DNA from 4 places in the Streptomyces nojiriensis genome. Region 3 is predicted to be linked to each of the others. Evidence: riboswitches for the same ligand, from Rfam matches in the RefSeq annotation. Region 3 holds a riboswitch; each other region holds the start of a gene.
What was found. A riboswitch is a leader RNA that binds a small molecule or an ion and turns the genes downstream of it on or off. The one in region 3 is predicted to bind cobalamin.

Region 1: linked by a shared signal. The riboswitch ahead of JYK04_RS27805 (ribonucleoside-diphosphate reductase subunit alpha) and the one ahead of JYK04_RS37215 (prenyltransferase/squalene oxidase repeat-containing protein) in region 3 are both predicted to bind cobalamin.
Region 2: linked by a shared signal. The riboswitch ahead of JYK04_RS06480 (hypothetical protein) and the one ahead of JYK04_RS37215 (prenyltransferase/squalene oxidase repeat-containing protein) in region 3 are both predicted to bind cobalamin.
Region 4: linked by a shared signal. The riboswitch ahead of JYK04_RS38060 (CoA-acylating methylmalonate-semialdehyde dehydrogenase) and the one ahead of JYK04_RS37215 (prenyltransferase/squalene oxidase repeat-containing protein) in region 3 are both predicted to bind cobalamin.

Annotation. Positions count from the first base shown of each region.
Region 1 is NZ_CP071139.1:5,933,819-5,937,355, reverse strand. Features, by position in the region: gene JYK04_RS27820 (carbon starvation CstA family protein) at 1-489, shown strand, start outside; gene JYK04_RS27815 (CstA-like transporter-associated (seleno)protein) at 486-683, shown strand; gene JYK04_RS27810 (GNAT family N-acetyltransferase) at 822-1,319, shown strand; cobalamin riboswitch at 1,371-1,492, shown strand; gene JYK04_RS27805 (ribonucleoside-diphosphate reductase subunit alpha) at 1,636-3,537, shown strand, end outside.
Region 2 is NZ_CP071139.1:1,334,495-1,338,031, forward strand. Features, by position in the region: gene JYK04_RS06475 (hypothetical protein) at 389-1,390, shown strand; cobalamin riboswitch at 1,664-1,795, shown strand; gene JYK04_RS06480 (hypothetical protein) at 1,969-2,220, shown strand; gene JYK04_RS06485 (hypothetical protein) at 2,326-2,517, opposite strand; gene JYK04_RS06490 (hypothetical protein) at 2,548-2,895, shown strand; gene JYK04_RS06495 (hypothetical protein) at 3,372-3,537, opposite strand, start outside.
Region 3 is NZ_CP071139.1:8,234,024-8,237,560, forward strand. Features, by position in the region: gene JYK04_RS37210 (prenyltransferase/squalene oxidase repeat-containing protein) at 1-1,201, opposite strand, end outside; cobalamin riboswitch at 1,373-1,442, opposite strand; cobalamin riboswitch at 1,566-1,694, shown strand; gene JYK04_RS37215 (prenyltransferase/squalene oxidase repeat-containing protein) at 1,810-3,222, shown strand; gene JYK04_RS37220 (DUF4430 domain-containing protein) at 3,286-3,537, opposite strand, start outside.
Region 4 is NZ_CP071139.1:8,430,892-8,434,428, forward strand. Features, by position in the region: gene JYK04_RS38055 (acyl-CoA dehydrogenase family protein) at 1-622, opposite strand, end outside; gene JYK04_RS38060 (CoA-acylating methylmalonate-semialdehyde dehydrogenase) at 619-2,118, opposite strand; cobalamin riboswitch at 2,304-2,474, opposite strand; gene JYK04_RS38065 (short-chain fatty acyl-CoA regulator family protein) at 2,584-3,537, opposite strand, start outside.

The DNA of each region.
Region 1 (3,537 bases), 2.3 Mb from region 3:
GCACTGGCCGTCTGCACCACGCTGCTGGTCAAGTCCGGCCGGCTCAAGTGGGCCTGGGTGACGGGCGTTCCGCTGGTCTGGGACGCCACGGTGACCCTCACCGCGAGCTACCAGAAGATCTTCTCCGAGGACGTGAAGGTCGGCTTCTTCGCCCAGCGCGACAAGTACCAGGCCGGCATCGACGCCGACAAGGTGCTGGCGCCCGCCAAGAACATGGACGACATGCACACCGTGGTCACCAACGCCACGGTCGACGGCGTGCTGTGCGCCCTCTTCGCCCTCCTGATCATCGTGGTCCTCGCGGACGCGGCCCGGACCTGCCTCAAGGCCGTCCGCGACCCGGGGTCGGCGACCCTCTCCGAGACCCCGTGGACCGAGTCGAAGATCGTCGCCCCGGCCGGGCTGATCGCGACCGCCGAGGAGCGGGCGGAGCTCGCCGCGGCGGGCCCGGAGGCGGGCGGCGGACCCGTCAGGGAGCCGGTGGCGTGAGCACCGTACGGAACGTGCTGGCCAGGGCCCGGTTCTACGTACGGGAGTTCTCGGGGGAGGCCGCGTACGACCGCTACGTGGCCCACGCCCGCTCCCACGACCCGGACGCGGAGGTCCTCACCCGCCGCGCCTTCGAACGCGCCCGTACGGACGCCCGCGAGGCGGACCCCCGCGAGGGCTTCCGCTGCTGCTGAGCCACCCCGCACGCGAAGGCCCCGCCGGATGCTTCCGGCGGGGCCTTCGGGCTGTTCGGTCTCCTGTACACCCGGGGCTTCTCCTGCCTGCGGCTACGGCGACGACGGCGCCGACCGCCGTCCTGCACACTCGACCGCATGGACATGGTGATCAGAACGGCGCTGCCCGACGACTACGCGGAGCTGGGTGAGATCACGGCGCAGGCCTACCTCGCCGACGGGCATCTGGACTTCAACGAGGACGACGCGTACCTGAACGTGCTGCGCGACGTGGCCGGCCGGGCCGCCCGGGCCGAGGTGCTCGTCGCCGAGCGGGACGGGCGGTTGCTCGGCGGTGTGACCTTCGCCGCTCCGGGCAGTCCGCTCGCCGACATCGCCGCCCCCGACGAGGCGGAGTTCCGGATGCTCGCCGTGGCCCACGAGGCGCGCGGCCAGGGCGCCGGCGAGGCTCTGGTGCGGGCCTGCGTCGAGCGGGCGCGGGCCCTGGAGGGCGTGACCGGCCTGGTTCTCTCCACCCAGCGCAGCATGGCCGGAGCCCATCGGATCTACGCGCGCCTGGGCTTCGTACGCACTCCGGAGCGGGACTGGGCGCCGATCGAGGGCCTGACACTCCTCACTTACCGGCTCAAGCTGTAGCCGTGCCGACACTACATGTGGGGGTTACCGCACAGGGCCGCCCCCACATGTATGCTCATGCCTGCTGTCGCCGCAGGGGAATCCGGTGCGAATCCGGAACTGTCCCGCAACGGTATGAAGTGTCCGGCTACCGGATGCCAAGTCCGATGACCTGCCGACAGCGCGCCCGGATCGACCGAACCGGGTGCCGATTCGTCCGGGCCTCGCGGTTGGGCCGGTGGACGCCATGCGGGGTACGCGTTCTCGTCGCGCCCGCGTGCGCCCGCTCGCGCCCCGCTCCGCCGATGACCGGGCCGAGCGAGGGAGAGCTCCCGCCGTGACCATCGCGCCTTCCGCACCGCGCGCCGAGTCCACTTCTGGCGACAACACCGAGGGCCCGGGGGCCACGCTGCTGCGTACCCTCACCGAACTTACGGCGGACCTCCCCGACACCGACCCCGGCCGGGTCGCGGCCTCCGCGCTGCGCGGCCGCAGCTCCGCCGCCGACGACGCCGAACTGCGCGGGCTGGCCACGGAGGCCGCCGCCGGCCTCATCTCCGAGGACCCGGCCTACTCCCGGCTCGCCGCCCGCCTGCTGACGCTGGCCGTGCGCGACGAGGCCGCGAGCCAGGGCTCCACCTCCTTCTCGGCCTCGGTCGAGGTCGGCCACCGCGAGGGCCTCATCGCCGACCGCACCGCCGAGTTCGTCCGCACCCACGCGAGCCGGCTCGACTCGCTCGTCGAGCTGACCCTCGCCGAGGGCGCCGACGACCGCTTCGGCTTCTTCGGCCTGCGCACCCTGCACAGCCGGTACCTGCTGCGCCACCCGATCACCCGTCAGGTCATCGAGACCCCGCAGTACTTCATGCTGCGCGTGGCCTGCGGCCTCGCCGCGGACGACAGCGTGCAGGCCGTGGAGGAAGTGGCCTCGCTGTACCGGCTGATGAGCCGCCTGGACTACCTGCCGTCCTCCCCCACGCTCTTCAACTCCGGCACCCGGCACCCGCAGATGTCCTCCTGCTACCTGCTGGACTCCCCGCTGGACGAGCTCGACTCGATCTACGACCGCTACCACCAGGTCGCCCGCCTCTCCAAGCACGCCGGCGGCATCGGCCTCTCGTACTCCCGCATCCGTGCCCGCGGTTCGCTGATCCGCGGCACCAACGGCCACTCCAACGGCATCGTGCCGTTCCTGAAGACCCTCGACGCCTCCGTCGCCGCCGTGAACCAGGGTGGCCGCCGCAAGGGCGCCGCCGCCGTCTACCTGGAGACCTGGCACGCGGACATCGAGGAGTTCCTGGAGCTCCGCGACAACACCGGTGAGGACCAGCGCCGTACGCACAACCTGAACCTCGCCCACTGGGTGCCGGACGAGTTCATGCGCCGCGTGAACGCCGACGCCGACTGGTCGCTGTTCTCCCCGGCCGACGTGCCCGAGCTGGTCGACCTGTGGGGCGACGAGTTCGACGCCGCCTACCGCAAGGCCGAGGCGGACGGCCTGGCCCGCAAGACCATGCCCGCCCGCGACCTGTACGGCCGGATGATGCGCACCCTCGCGCAGACCGGCCAGGGCTGGATGACCTTCAAGGACGCCTCCAACCGCACGGCGAACCAGACCGCCGAGCCGGGCACCGTCGTGCACTCCTCGAACCTGTGCACCGAGATCATCGAGGTCACCAACGACGGCGAGACGGCCGTCTGCAACCTCGGCTCGGTCAACCTGGGCGCGTTCGTCATCGACACGGCGGACGGTCGCGAGATCGACTGGGAGCGGATCGACGAGACCGTCCGCACCGCCGTCACCTTCCTCGACCGCGTGGTGGACATCAACTTCTACCCGACCGAGCAGGCCGGCCGCTCCAACGCCCGCTGGCGCCCGGTGGGCCTGGGTGCGATGGGCCTCCAGGACGTCTTCTTCAAGCTGAAGCTGCCCTTCGACTCCCCCGAGGCGAAGGCTCTGTCCACCAAGCTCTCCGAGCGCATCATGCTGGCCGCCTACGAGGCCTCCTGCGACCTCGCCGAGCGCAGCGGCCCGCTGCCGGCCTGGGAGCAGACCCGTACCGCCCGCGGTGTCCTGCACCCGGACCACTACGACGTCGAGCTGAACTGGCCGGAGCGCTGGGCCGCGCTGCGCGCCCGCGTCGCCGAGACCGGCATGCGCAACTCCCTGCTCCTCGCCATCGCCCCGACGGCCACGATCGCCTCGATCGCCGGCGTGTACGAGTGCATCGAGCCGCAG
Region 2 (3,537 bases), 6.9 Mb from region 3:
GGTGGACCAAAAGCAAGGCCGAGACCACGTATCCAGGGCCGAAGCCGGCCGTCTGCCGCCGGATCCGGCCATTGCGGGCTACAAGTGACCTGAATGCATGGTCCGGTTCTGCTTCGAGGTCCCCGATAGGCCTCGATGCGCGCTCGGCCTGGGCTGTCGACATCGGGCGGCACGGAACGGAACCCTCGTACCGGAGCCGGACAGCCCGGATCGCGAAGACGGCGAGGCCGGGAGGGAAGTCGAGGAGAGCCATCTGATGTGATGGGGGCCACAGCTGTGCTCTTCAAGATTCTTTGACAGATCCTCGCCGTGCCGGGCCTGAGAAGTGAACGCTGTAGACAGAACTGAGGAGTCGACCGTGAACTGCACACCGGCAACCCACTGTTCCGTGACGGACGACACGTGGCCCGCCTTCACCGGGGCTCCCAAACTGTCACGGATCGTCGGGCAAACCCACGATGTGACCCGCGCCTTCCTGGTCCTGGGCATCGGTTCTACAGTGGCTCGCCGGCACCCCGACACGATGACGCAGATGCCGACTCCTGGCGCCTCCTTCTACGTCGCGCCGCTGGTGTGCTGCGCATCGTCGGGACGTCAGTGGCTCACACTGGCAGGGAGCCCCGTCGCCGAGTTGCCCCGCATCGACGCACTGGGACGCGAACTGGCTGCCCGCATCACACGTCCCGTTCCCCCCTTGGCCGCCTTCTACGTGCAACTCGTGGCGGGCACACTGCTCATCTTCGGGCTTCGGAGCCGACCCGAGAGCGCCCCGGGTCCGCGAGCGGAGGCACAGGAAGCAGTCGCCGCAGCTCTTCAGGCCCGTAGGGCCATCCTGGAATGTACTGACGACAACGACTGGAAGCCGACGGTCGCCGCCTTCTCACAGACCTATCTGGGCGTAGCACGAACCGACCCGCAGTGGCTGGAGGCTGTCTCGACCGCGTTACTCGGCAACTGGATCGACGTCCTCGACATGCAGCCACCTGACGGCGACAGCACCCTGCACCATCTGCGCCGAGAAGCGCAGACGGTACACCGGCAGCTGACACCGCTGTGGGAGCGCAAGACCGGGCCCGGGCGAGTCTGGATGCTGGACCACAGGCTCCCGTCGGGCGAGGCGTTGCATGAGCTGGTGGCCGGGTCGTACCAGATCGACGACGAGGCGCTGGCCTGGTACCCGGACCGCCGCGACGCCTGTGCCGTGTTCGACCGTCTGAAGGAGGACGAGCAACACGTCGCCCGCGCCTTCGCGCTCGGCGGCGGATCGTGGTCGGAGGCCGCAGCCGCGACCGGACTGCCGGCTCAGGTCGGTGAGCGCGTGATGCGCAAGCTCAGGCGACTCGGCCTGCAACACCAAGGCCGTCGTGCAGCTGTGGCAGGTTCCGCGTGAACACCACGTCGGCACTTGCCCGGGCAGCGTTGCCGGAATTCCTCGGCAGCCTCAGCGCCGCATGGCTCGTTCGTCGGGTGCGGCAGACCTCCCGCACCCGACGAAACGACGAACTCCGCTCGTGACCGGGGACCGCAACCAGAGCAGCCGAATCCAGCCCAGCCACCGGTAGCCGGACACGGGGCCCGCCGCAGATCCGTCCGACGAGCCGGTACCCGCGCCCGTGCAGGTAGACGTTGCGCGTCGGCTGTACGGCGGCCGCCAGCGCAGCGGCCGCGAACAAGCTTGTATAGTCGAGCCGTTGATCGTCGCAGGGGAATCCGGTGTGAATCCGGAACTGTCCCACAACGGTGTACCGCCCGACTCGGCGGTAGTCCGAGGACCTGCCGACCAAGAATGTGCCGAGCGTTTACGCGCCCGGTTCTTCCTGGCTGGGCTGTGGGACAGACAAGGCGTGATCCGTAATGGATCGGGCTCTCTTGCTGTCAACGCGCCGAGTTACTCCATGGAAGAGCTGAGGTCTGCGTACGCAGACGAGTCGCCGCCGTTCGACGGCGCACACAGCCTGGAGGAACTTCGTGACCATTCAGATCGCGCCGATGGCGGCCCTGCTCATCCTCGTGGGCCTTGCCGTGGGCTTCTCGGTCTTCAAGTACACCGCGCGCACTGCCCACGGTGCCGAGGGCCGTGGGGACCTGGGTACCTCGATCGCGGGGGCTGCGGCCGTCGTTTCGGTGCTCGCGGTCCTACTCACCCCCGGGTTCGGCCAGACGGCCACGAACCCGGTGCAGCCCCCACCGCACCCGACCGAGTCTGCGGCTAACCGATAGGCGGGATGCCTGCCGCCAAGCAGGCATCCGGCAAGAGCGCGGCCGCCGGGCCCTGTCCCCTCGCTCCTTGCCCTGCCGCGCCCCGTGGTAGGGCAGCGCAGAGCGTCACGGGCCTCGCCCCCTACCGAAACCGACACCGCCAGCAGCTGCACGGTCGGCGATACCGGCCAGGTCGGTACGGCTGGGCATGAGGGTGCCGTCGACGCGGGCCGGCAGCTCCTCGTACTGGGGCGGGCGGCCCTGGGCGGCTCGTTCGGGCCTGAGTACCTGCCCGAAGGCGCCGGAGCCGTAGGTCAAGGGTGCGTGCGTCCCTGCGAGACTGACGCCATGGCACATGATGACGCGGTCGTGAAGATGGCGGAACTCTTCGATCCGGAGCCGAAGAGGTGGGGCCTGCGGGGCGACCCCTACGTCTGGCGGGCCCTTCGCGATCACCTGTCCGGAACGGACGTCCCGGAGTCGGTCGACGAAGCGGTCCGCCTGCTGCGGGCAGCGTTCAGCGAGCTCGTGGGTACTGACCTCGCCGACGAACCGGCGTCATCCGTGTACCAGGAGCAGTACGCCCACGGCGGCATGTCCAGCGGAATGGTCTCTCTCGACACATGGCGGGAGCGATTGATGCCTCTGCTCGCGGAGCGTGCCGCGACCCTGCTTTCACGCCGGCGACCTGCGTAGGTTCGCCCCGGACGCCCGGGCCGGGGCGGCCGACCGCCGTACGGGGGACGTGAACGGTGAAGCCCTGCGCCCCGCCGCCGGTCCAGCGTGAGGCAAGGGCTGTCGCGAAGGGCCGGCCCTTGCCTCCGCAGCCACCGTCCACGAACCGGCGCCGTGTCCCCGCCCGCGGCAGGAGTCGTGGTGTCAGTCGCCTCCGCCACCACCGCAGGAGGAGCCGTCACCGCAGGACGCACCATCCCCGCAGGAGAAGCCGATGCCGTCGTTGTTCCGTGATCGGGAGCGCCGTTGTCCCTGCGGTGATCTGCCGCCGAATGCACCGCCGCGCCAGGCCTGGAAGAGCCCCCAGGCGAGACCGATCCCCACGACTACCAGGTATTCCATCTCCGTTACCCCCGTCCCTTTCCATTCTCGCCTGTACAGGGGCTTCACCGTTCAGGACGGGGTACCCAGCCCGTGACCCAGGAGGGCTTGCCGGTCTATGACTTGTCGGGGCAGTCAGCCTCGGTCCAGGTCGCGACGAGGTCACGACAGACGACGGTGAGCGAGCCGCTCCAGAACGCGATCTCGTGGCTGCACCCGTTCCGGTGGGGCAGGACCTCGTCGAGGATCACGGTCCCCAGGTGTGCCCAGTTGTCGTTCTCC
Region 3 (3,537 bases):
GGGCGATCAGCGCGGTGGAACCCGCTTCGCTCTCGCACCATCCGCCGGAGCGGATGAGGATGCTGGTGAACCCGCCGTCCTCGCACTGGAGGCCGGTCAGCCGCTTCACGGCATCGGCGGGGGGCGTCACACCGCCGTTCAGCAGGGCGATGACCGCCATGGCCTGGGCATCGGACTGGCCGGTGGTGCGGAAGTCGCCCTTGGTGAGGCAGCCGTCGATCGTCTCGCCGTCGCCGATGTCCCTCGGGCAGACGTATTTGACCAGGTCCCCGAGCAGGTCGTGCCCGCCGAAAGCGCGGGGATCCTTCCCGGTGGCCTCGGCGACCAGGGCGAGCCGCGCGGCGGCCGTCGCGTCGGGGATCCCGGCCTTGCCGGCCGGGTAGGCGTACGCGTCCGTGTGCGCGGGCGTGGCCAGGAAGTCGGCGGCCTTGCGGGCCGCCGGGCTCTTGGGGTCGGCACCGGCCAGGGCGTACACGGCCTCCGTGGTGAGCAGGTAGTTCGGGGTGGTGGCACCCTCGTCGACGACGCGCTCGCCGTCGACCAGCCTCCCGGTGACCCAGCGGGTGGCGGCGGATACGTCCACGGTGCCCGGCGGCACGGGGGGCGGGCCCGTCGGGTCCGGGTCGGTGCCGCCGCCCGCGGCGCGGACGTCGTCGGGGGAGAAGGCGGGCTTGCCCGAGGTGCCGCCGATGTCGGTGCTGCCGAACACCCAGGCGTCCACGTCCCCGGCCTTCGGGGTCCGGGCCATCGCGCCGAGCGAGCTGTAGGTCCAGGTCTTCTGGCCGGGGGACGCGGTCCAGTACGACCAGTACGCGGTCGCCTGCGGGGTCAGGACGCAGTTCTCCTTGTCCGCAGTGGGGTACTGAGTACCGGAGTTGAAGGATCCGGTGCCGATGCGGCAGATGAAGGCGGGGCCGTCGTGCTGGGTGCCTTCGGTGGTGAAACCGCCGGTGTGGAGCAACTCGTAGCCCGTGGTGGGTGTGGTGTCGCAGCCCCGCTCGACCTTCCCGCCGAACGGGCCGAAGTCGACGGCGACGATGGCGCCGGTGGTGGACGTGCACCCCTCGATCGGGTCGGCCGCCGCGGAGGGCGTACCGGTGGCGAAGGCCACGCTCGTGCCGAAGGTCAGCAGCGCCGCCGACAGCAGCGACACCAGCCTCTGCTTCCCCGTGCGTCGCTCTGGTTGCTCTGCGGTCCCCACCACGGCCCCTCGTGTCGGCCGGGCGGACCAGTGCGTGGCACAGGGCTTCCCGTACACGCGGAGCGCCGAGCGCAGAACGCTGGGCGCGGCGCAGGACGCAGGACGCGGAAGAAGCCTTCGAACCACGCCGTAGTCCGCGACGGCGTTTCTCGCTGCAAAAACCTGGCTCCAGGCATTCCGGCTCGCCCGGCGGTACCGGGCCTACGGTTGCGGGTCAGCGCCGGATTCAGACCGGCTTCCCCTGGAGCTGAGTGCTTATCAGTCGGAGTGGAACACGCCGCTGAAGACAGCGTCAAGGTGGCCTGCGTCTCAGGGGAGAGGCTTCGGACGGCTCCCTGCGGACCGCTCCCGTCCGGCTGGCGGACCCTTGATCACTCAGGTAGCGTCCAGGGCTGCCAGATGGGGGAATCCGGTGGGAACCCGGAGCTGACGCGCAGCGGTGTGGGACGGCGGGGGCCGTCTCCGAGCCCGAATGCCCATACGGCGATGCAGCACAGGAAGCCGTACCACGCGTTCCGGACGGCGGCCCTCCGGCATGCCCGGCCGTGCGTCCGTACGGCGGCAGGGGCGCGGGAGCGGTCGGCGTCCGCCGATTCCAGGAGCAGGCCATGTCCCGTCCCCGCACCTCCCGCCGCCTCGCGCTCGCGGTGCCCGCCGCGCTCGGCGCCTTCGCCCTCACCGCGCTGCCCGCGTTCGCGACCTCGTCGCCCGCGCAGATCGCCACCTCGAAGACCAACGGCGTCGCCTACCTCAAGTCCCTCCAGGCGGCGGACGGTTCGTACGCCGGTTCCGGCCTCTCCAACGAGTGGGCCTTCAGCACCTTCGCCGCGACCGGCACGGCCGTCGTGGACGTCTACCCCGGTGGCGACACCACGAAGAACGCCCGCACCGTCTACCGCAACCTGCTCTCGACGGCGGGCTGGCCGTCCGCCTCCCCGGTGGTCACCGACTACGAGCGCGGCACCCTGAACGCGTACGCCGCCGGCATCGACCCGGCCCGCGTCTCCGCCTCCCGCAACCTCGTGGCGAACATCTACTCCTACTGGCAGACGGCGGAGGCCGGCTACTTCGGCTCCTCCGGAAACTTCAACGGCACGGTCTTCGCGGCCCTTTCGCTGGGCGGCGCCAGGACACAGGCCGGCGGCGCCCGCATCCCGCAGGCACTGACCGACGCGGTCGTCACCCGGATCCGCGCCAACCAGCACGTGGACGGCGGCTGGACCTACCAGAAGGCCGAGGGCAACCCCACCGTCCTCAACTCCGCCGGCGACGTCGACATGACCGGCGCGGCCATGGCGGCCCTGTGCGTCTCCGGCGTCCCCAACACGGACCCGGACGTCGTCCAGGCGAAGAACTTCCTCAAGAGCACGCTGCTCTCCTCCACCGGCGCCTTCAACTCCCTCTACGGGGTCAACACCAGCTCCAACGGCTGGGGCGTCGCGGGCCTGAACGCTTGCGGCTTCAACCCGCAGACCGGCGACTTCCTCACGGTCACCGGGAAGACCCCGATCGACTTCCTGATAGCCAACCAGTACAACCCGGCGGGCGGCTTCAAGTACAAGCCCTCCGACACCGTCCCCTCTGCCTACTCCTCGATCGACGCGCTGCGCGCCGTCGCGGGCGGGGGCTTCACCACGGCCCCGCCCGTCCCGGTCACCCCCGGCGCCCCGCAGTGGGTCGCCCAGTCCACCTTCACCGCCGGTACGGCCGCCAAGCTGGCCCTGACCGTCGACGACGGCGCCGGCAACCTCAAGGTCTGCTCGGTGGCCTTCACCCCGACCGGTACGACCACCACCCTCGGCGACGTCCTGAACGCGGCCACCACCGGGGCGACCCCGACCGGCTGCGTCACGAGCGTGACCCCCTCGTCGGGCACGGGCACCGTCACGGCCGTCAACGGCAAGGCCAACAGCGGCTCCAGCACCTGGAAGGTCAGCGTCGACGGCTCCGCGTTCGCCGGCGCGGTCCGCAACAAGGTCATCAACGTGGGCGACACCATCGCCCTGCGCTGGGGCGCCTGATCACCGAATGCCGGCGGGGCTGCGGACCTTCGCGGCCGCAGCCCCTGCCGGGCGGGCGGCCGGTTAGAAGGACGTCCAGGTGAAGGACACCCGGTCGCCGGCGCTGAGCTTGAACTGGCAGCCGCCGACCGGGGTCGGGGTGCCGTTGACGGCGATGCTCCAGTACGCCGAGCCGCCGCCGCTGACGTTCTTTATCGTGTCGACGGAGAAGTCGTCGAAGGACGCGTACCAGGTGCCGTCCCAGGTGAAGCCCTTCTTGTGGGCGGCGTCGTCGAGGGCGGCGGTCGGGGTGGGGACCTTGGACGGGTTGGCGCC
Region 4 (3,537 bases), 200 kb from region 3:
GGGCGTTCCAGCCCATCTTGCGCTCGTCCGGGCCGAAGGAGACCCCGGCATCTCCCCGCTCGACGACGAACGCGGAGATGCCGCCCGGGCCCTCCCCGCCGGTGCGCGCCATGACGATGTAGACCTCGGAGGCGCCGGCGCCGGAGATGAACTGCTTGACCCCGGTCAGCACATAGCCGTCGTCCGTGCGCTCGGCCCGGGTGCGCAGCCGGGCCGCGTCGGATCCGGCGCCGGGTTCGGTCAGGCAGTAGCTGCCCAGCGACCGGGCGGAGCACAGGTCGGGCAGCCAGCGGGCCCGCTGGTCCGCGTCCCCGTACCGGTCGATCATCCAGGCGACCATGTTGTGGATGGAGAGGTATCCGGCGATGGAGGGGCAGCCGGTGGCGAGGGCCTCGAAGACGAGGACGCCGTCACCGCGGGTGAGGCCGGAACCGCCGTGCTCCTCGCGGACGTAGACGCCGCCGAGCCCGAGGTCCGCCGCCTTGCGGAGCACGTCCAGCGGGAAGTGCTTGTCCTGGTCCCAGGTGACGGCGTACGGGCCGAGCTGCTCCTGGGCGAAGTCCAGCGTGACCTCGGCGAGGGCGAGCTGATCGGGGCTGAGGGTGAGGGTCACCGGGCTCATCCCATCGTCGGGATGGTGAAGCTCGCGCCCTCCTTGGCCCCGGAGGGCCAGCGCGAGGTGACGGTCTTGGTACGGGTGTAGAAGCGGATCGAGTCGGGGCCGTGCTGGTTCAGGTCGCCGAAGCCGGACCGCTTCCAGCCGCCGAAGGTGTGGTACGCCACCGGGACGGGGATCGGCACGTTGACGCCGACCATGCCGGCGCCCACCCGCCGGGTGAAGTCGCGGGCCGTGTCCCCGTCACGGGTGAAGATCGCGACGCCGTTGCCGTACGGGTGCTCGGTGGGCAGGCGCAGGGCCTCCTCGTAGTCGGCGGCCCGTACGACGGACAGCACCGGGCCGAAGATCTCCTCGCGGTAGATCCGCATCTGCGGGGTCACGCGGTCGAAGAGGCTGGGGCCGGCGAAGAAGCCGTCCTCGTGTCCGGGCAGGGTGAACCCGCGCCCGTCCACGACGAGTTCGGCGCCCTCGGTGGCTCCGATGCCGACGTAGCGGTTCACCCGGTCGAGGGCGTCCTGGCTGACCAGCGGCCCGAAGTCGGCTCCGGGGTCGTCGGAGCGGCCCACGCGCAGGGTCGCGATGCGCTCCGTCAGCTTGGTCACGAGGGCGTTCGCGGTCTCCTCGCCGACGGGGACGGCGACGGCGATGGCCATGCAGCGCTCGCCCGCGGAGCCGTAGCCGGCGCCGATGAGGGCCTCCACGGCCTGGTCGAGGTCGGCGTCGGGCATCACGATCATGTGGTTCTTGGCCCCGCCGAAGCACTGGGCGCGCTTGCCGTGGGCCGCGGCGGTGGCGTAGATGTGCGCGGCGATCGGGGTGGAGCCGACGAAGCCGAGGGCCTGGACGCGCGGGTCCTCGAGGAGGGTGTCGACGGCCTCCTTGCCACCGTTGACCACATTGAGCACGCCCGGCGGCAGGCCGGCCTCCAGGAACAGCTCGGCGAGGCGCAGCGGTACGGAGGGATCGCGCTCGGAGGGCTTGAGGATGAAGGAGTTGCCGCAGGCCAGGGCGGGTGCGGCCTGCCACAGGGGGATCATCGCCGGGAAGTTGAAGGGGGTGATGCCGGCGACCACGCCGAGCGGTGAGCGCAGGGAATGCACGTCGATCCCGGTGCCCGCGTTGTCGGTGAACTCGCCCTTCAGCAGGTGCGGGGCGCCGGCGGCGAACTCGACCACCTCCAGGCCGCGTTGCAGGTCTCCGTGGGCGTCGGCGACGGTCTTGCCGTGCTCGGAGGACAACAGCCGGGCGAGGGAGTCGCGTTCGCCCTCGACCAGTTGGAGGAAGCGCAGCAGTACGCGCGAGCGGCGCTGCGGGTTCCACTGTCCCCAGTCGGCCTGCGCCTCCTCGGCGTTCGCGATGGCGGCCTCGGTGTCGGCCCGCCCCGCGAGCGGGACCCGGGCCTGCACGGAGCCCGTGTTGGGGTCGTGGACGTCGGTGAAGAGACCGGAGGATCCGGTGGTGTGCTTGCCGCCGATGAAATGGGTGAGTTCACGGACCATGGGTGCCTGCTCTCGTCAGGTTGGATCCGGGGATGGCACGGCCGGCCGGCGGACGGCACCCGATGGGGTGCTCCGCTGGGAGGGGCGTGGGACTACGAGCGTGCGAAGGGGTGCGCGCGCTCCGCCGGATCACCAGGGTCGTGGGTACAAACCGGTGCCATGCGTGTCTGCTCCATCCTCGTGGACAACACGGAACATCCGCGGCCGGTATCCTGACTCCCGGATCCCCGCGTGCCGCCCGCCTTCCCGACAGACCTCGTCAGTGGCGTGTGGATGGCAGCACACTCCCCGGTCACAGTGGCGGGACCGTGCCGGTTTCTCACCGGCTTCCCTGCACCGCGGACCTTGTGCCACGAACATATAGTTGGACGTCCTAGTAAGTCCAGGGCCGCCGCCGCGCGCCTTCCGTCCGGTCGCGCCGTCTCCGTCGTACCCGCCGTCTGCGGCCCGCGTTCTGACGCCCGCTCAGTCCCGCGCCGGGGCGGGGTTCCGGGTCACCGGGTACGGGATGAAGGTGCTGCTGTTCTCGTCGACGGCCAGCGCCCGCCCGAGCGGCGGCACGGCCCGCTGCGGGCAGTCGAGGCGTTCGCAGAGGCGGCAGCCCATGCCGATCGGAGTGGCGGCCGCCGCATTGTCGAGGTCGAGCCCGTCGGCGTACACCAGCCGCGAGGCGTGCCGGATCTCGCAGCCCAGCCCGATCGCGAAGGTCTTGCCGGGCTCGCCCCAGCCGCCGCGGTGGCGGGTGACGGCCCGGGCGGTCCACAGGTACCGCTGCCCGTCGGGCATGGCGGCCACCTGGACGTGGATGCGGCCGGGCGCGGCGAACGCCTCGTACACGTTCCACAGCGGGCAGGTGCCGCCCGCGCGGGAGAAGTGGAATCCGGTCGCCGACTGCCGCTTGGACATGTTCCCGGCCCGGTCCACCCGGACGAAGGAGAAGGGCACCCCGCGCAGCCTGGGCCGCTGCAGGGTGCTCAGCCGGTGGCAGACCGTCTCGTAGCCGACCCCGAAGTGGTCGGTGAGCCGCTCGATGTCGTACCGGAACTCTTCGGCGGCCGCGTGGAAGGCGCGGTACGGGAGGATGAGCGCGCCCGCGAAGTGGTTGGCGATGCCGATGCGGGCGAGGGCGTGGACCGGGGTGCCGGGCGGGAAGTCCTCGGCGGCCAGCCGGTCCAGCTCGTCCCGGTACTCGATCAGCGCCAGCTGGGTGGCCATCCGGAACGCCTGCTGTCCCGGCCGGAGCCGGTTCGACAGGTGCAGTACCCGGGCGGCGGGGTCGTAGTGGTGCAGCCGGTCGGAGTCCGTGGCCGTCCGGATCCCGTGCCGGTCGGAGAGCCGGCGGGTCAGCGCGCGGATGACGTCCCCCGGGCGGATGCCGATCTCGGCGGCGAGGTCCTCGGCGGCGGCATCGGTGTCGTG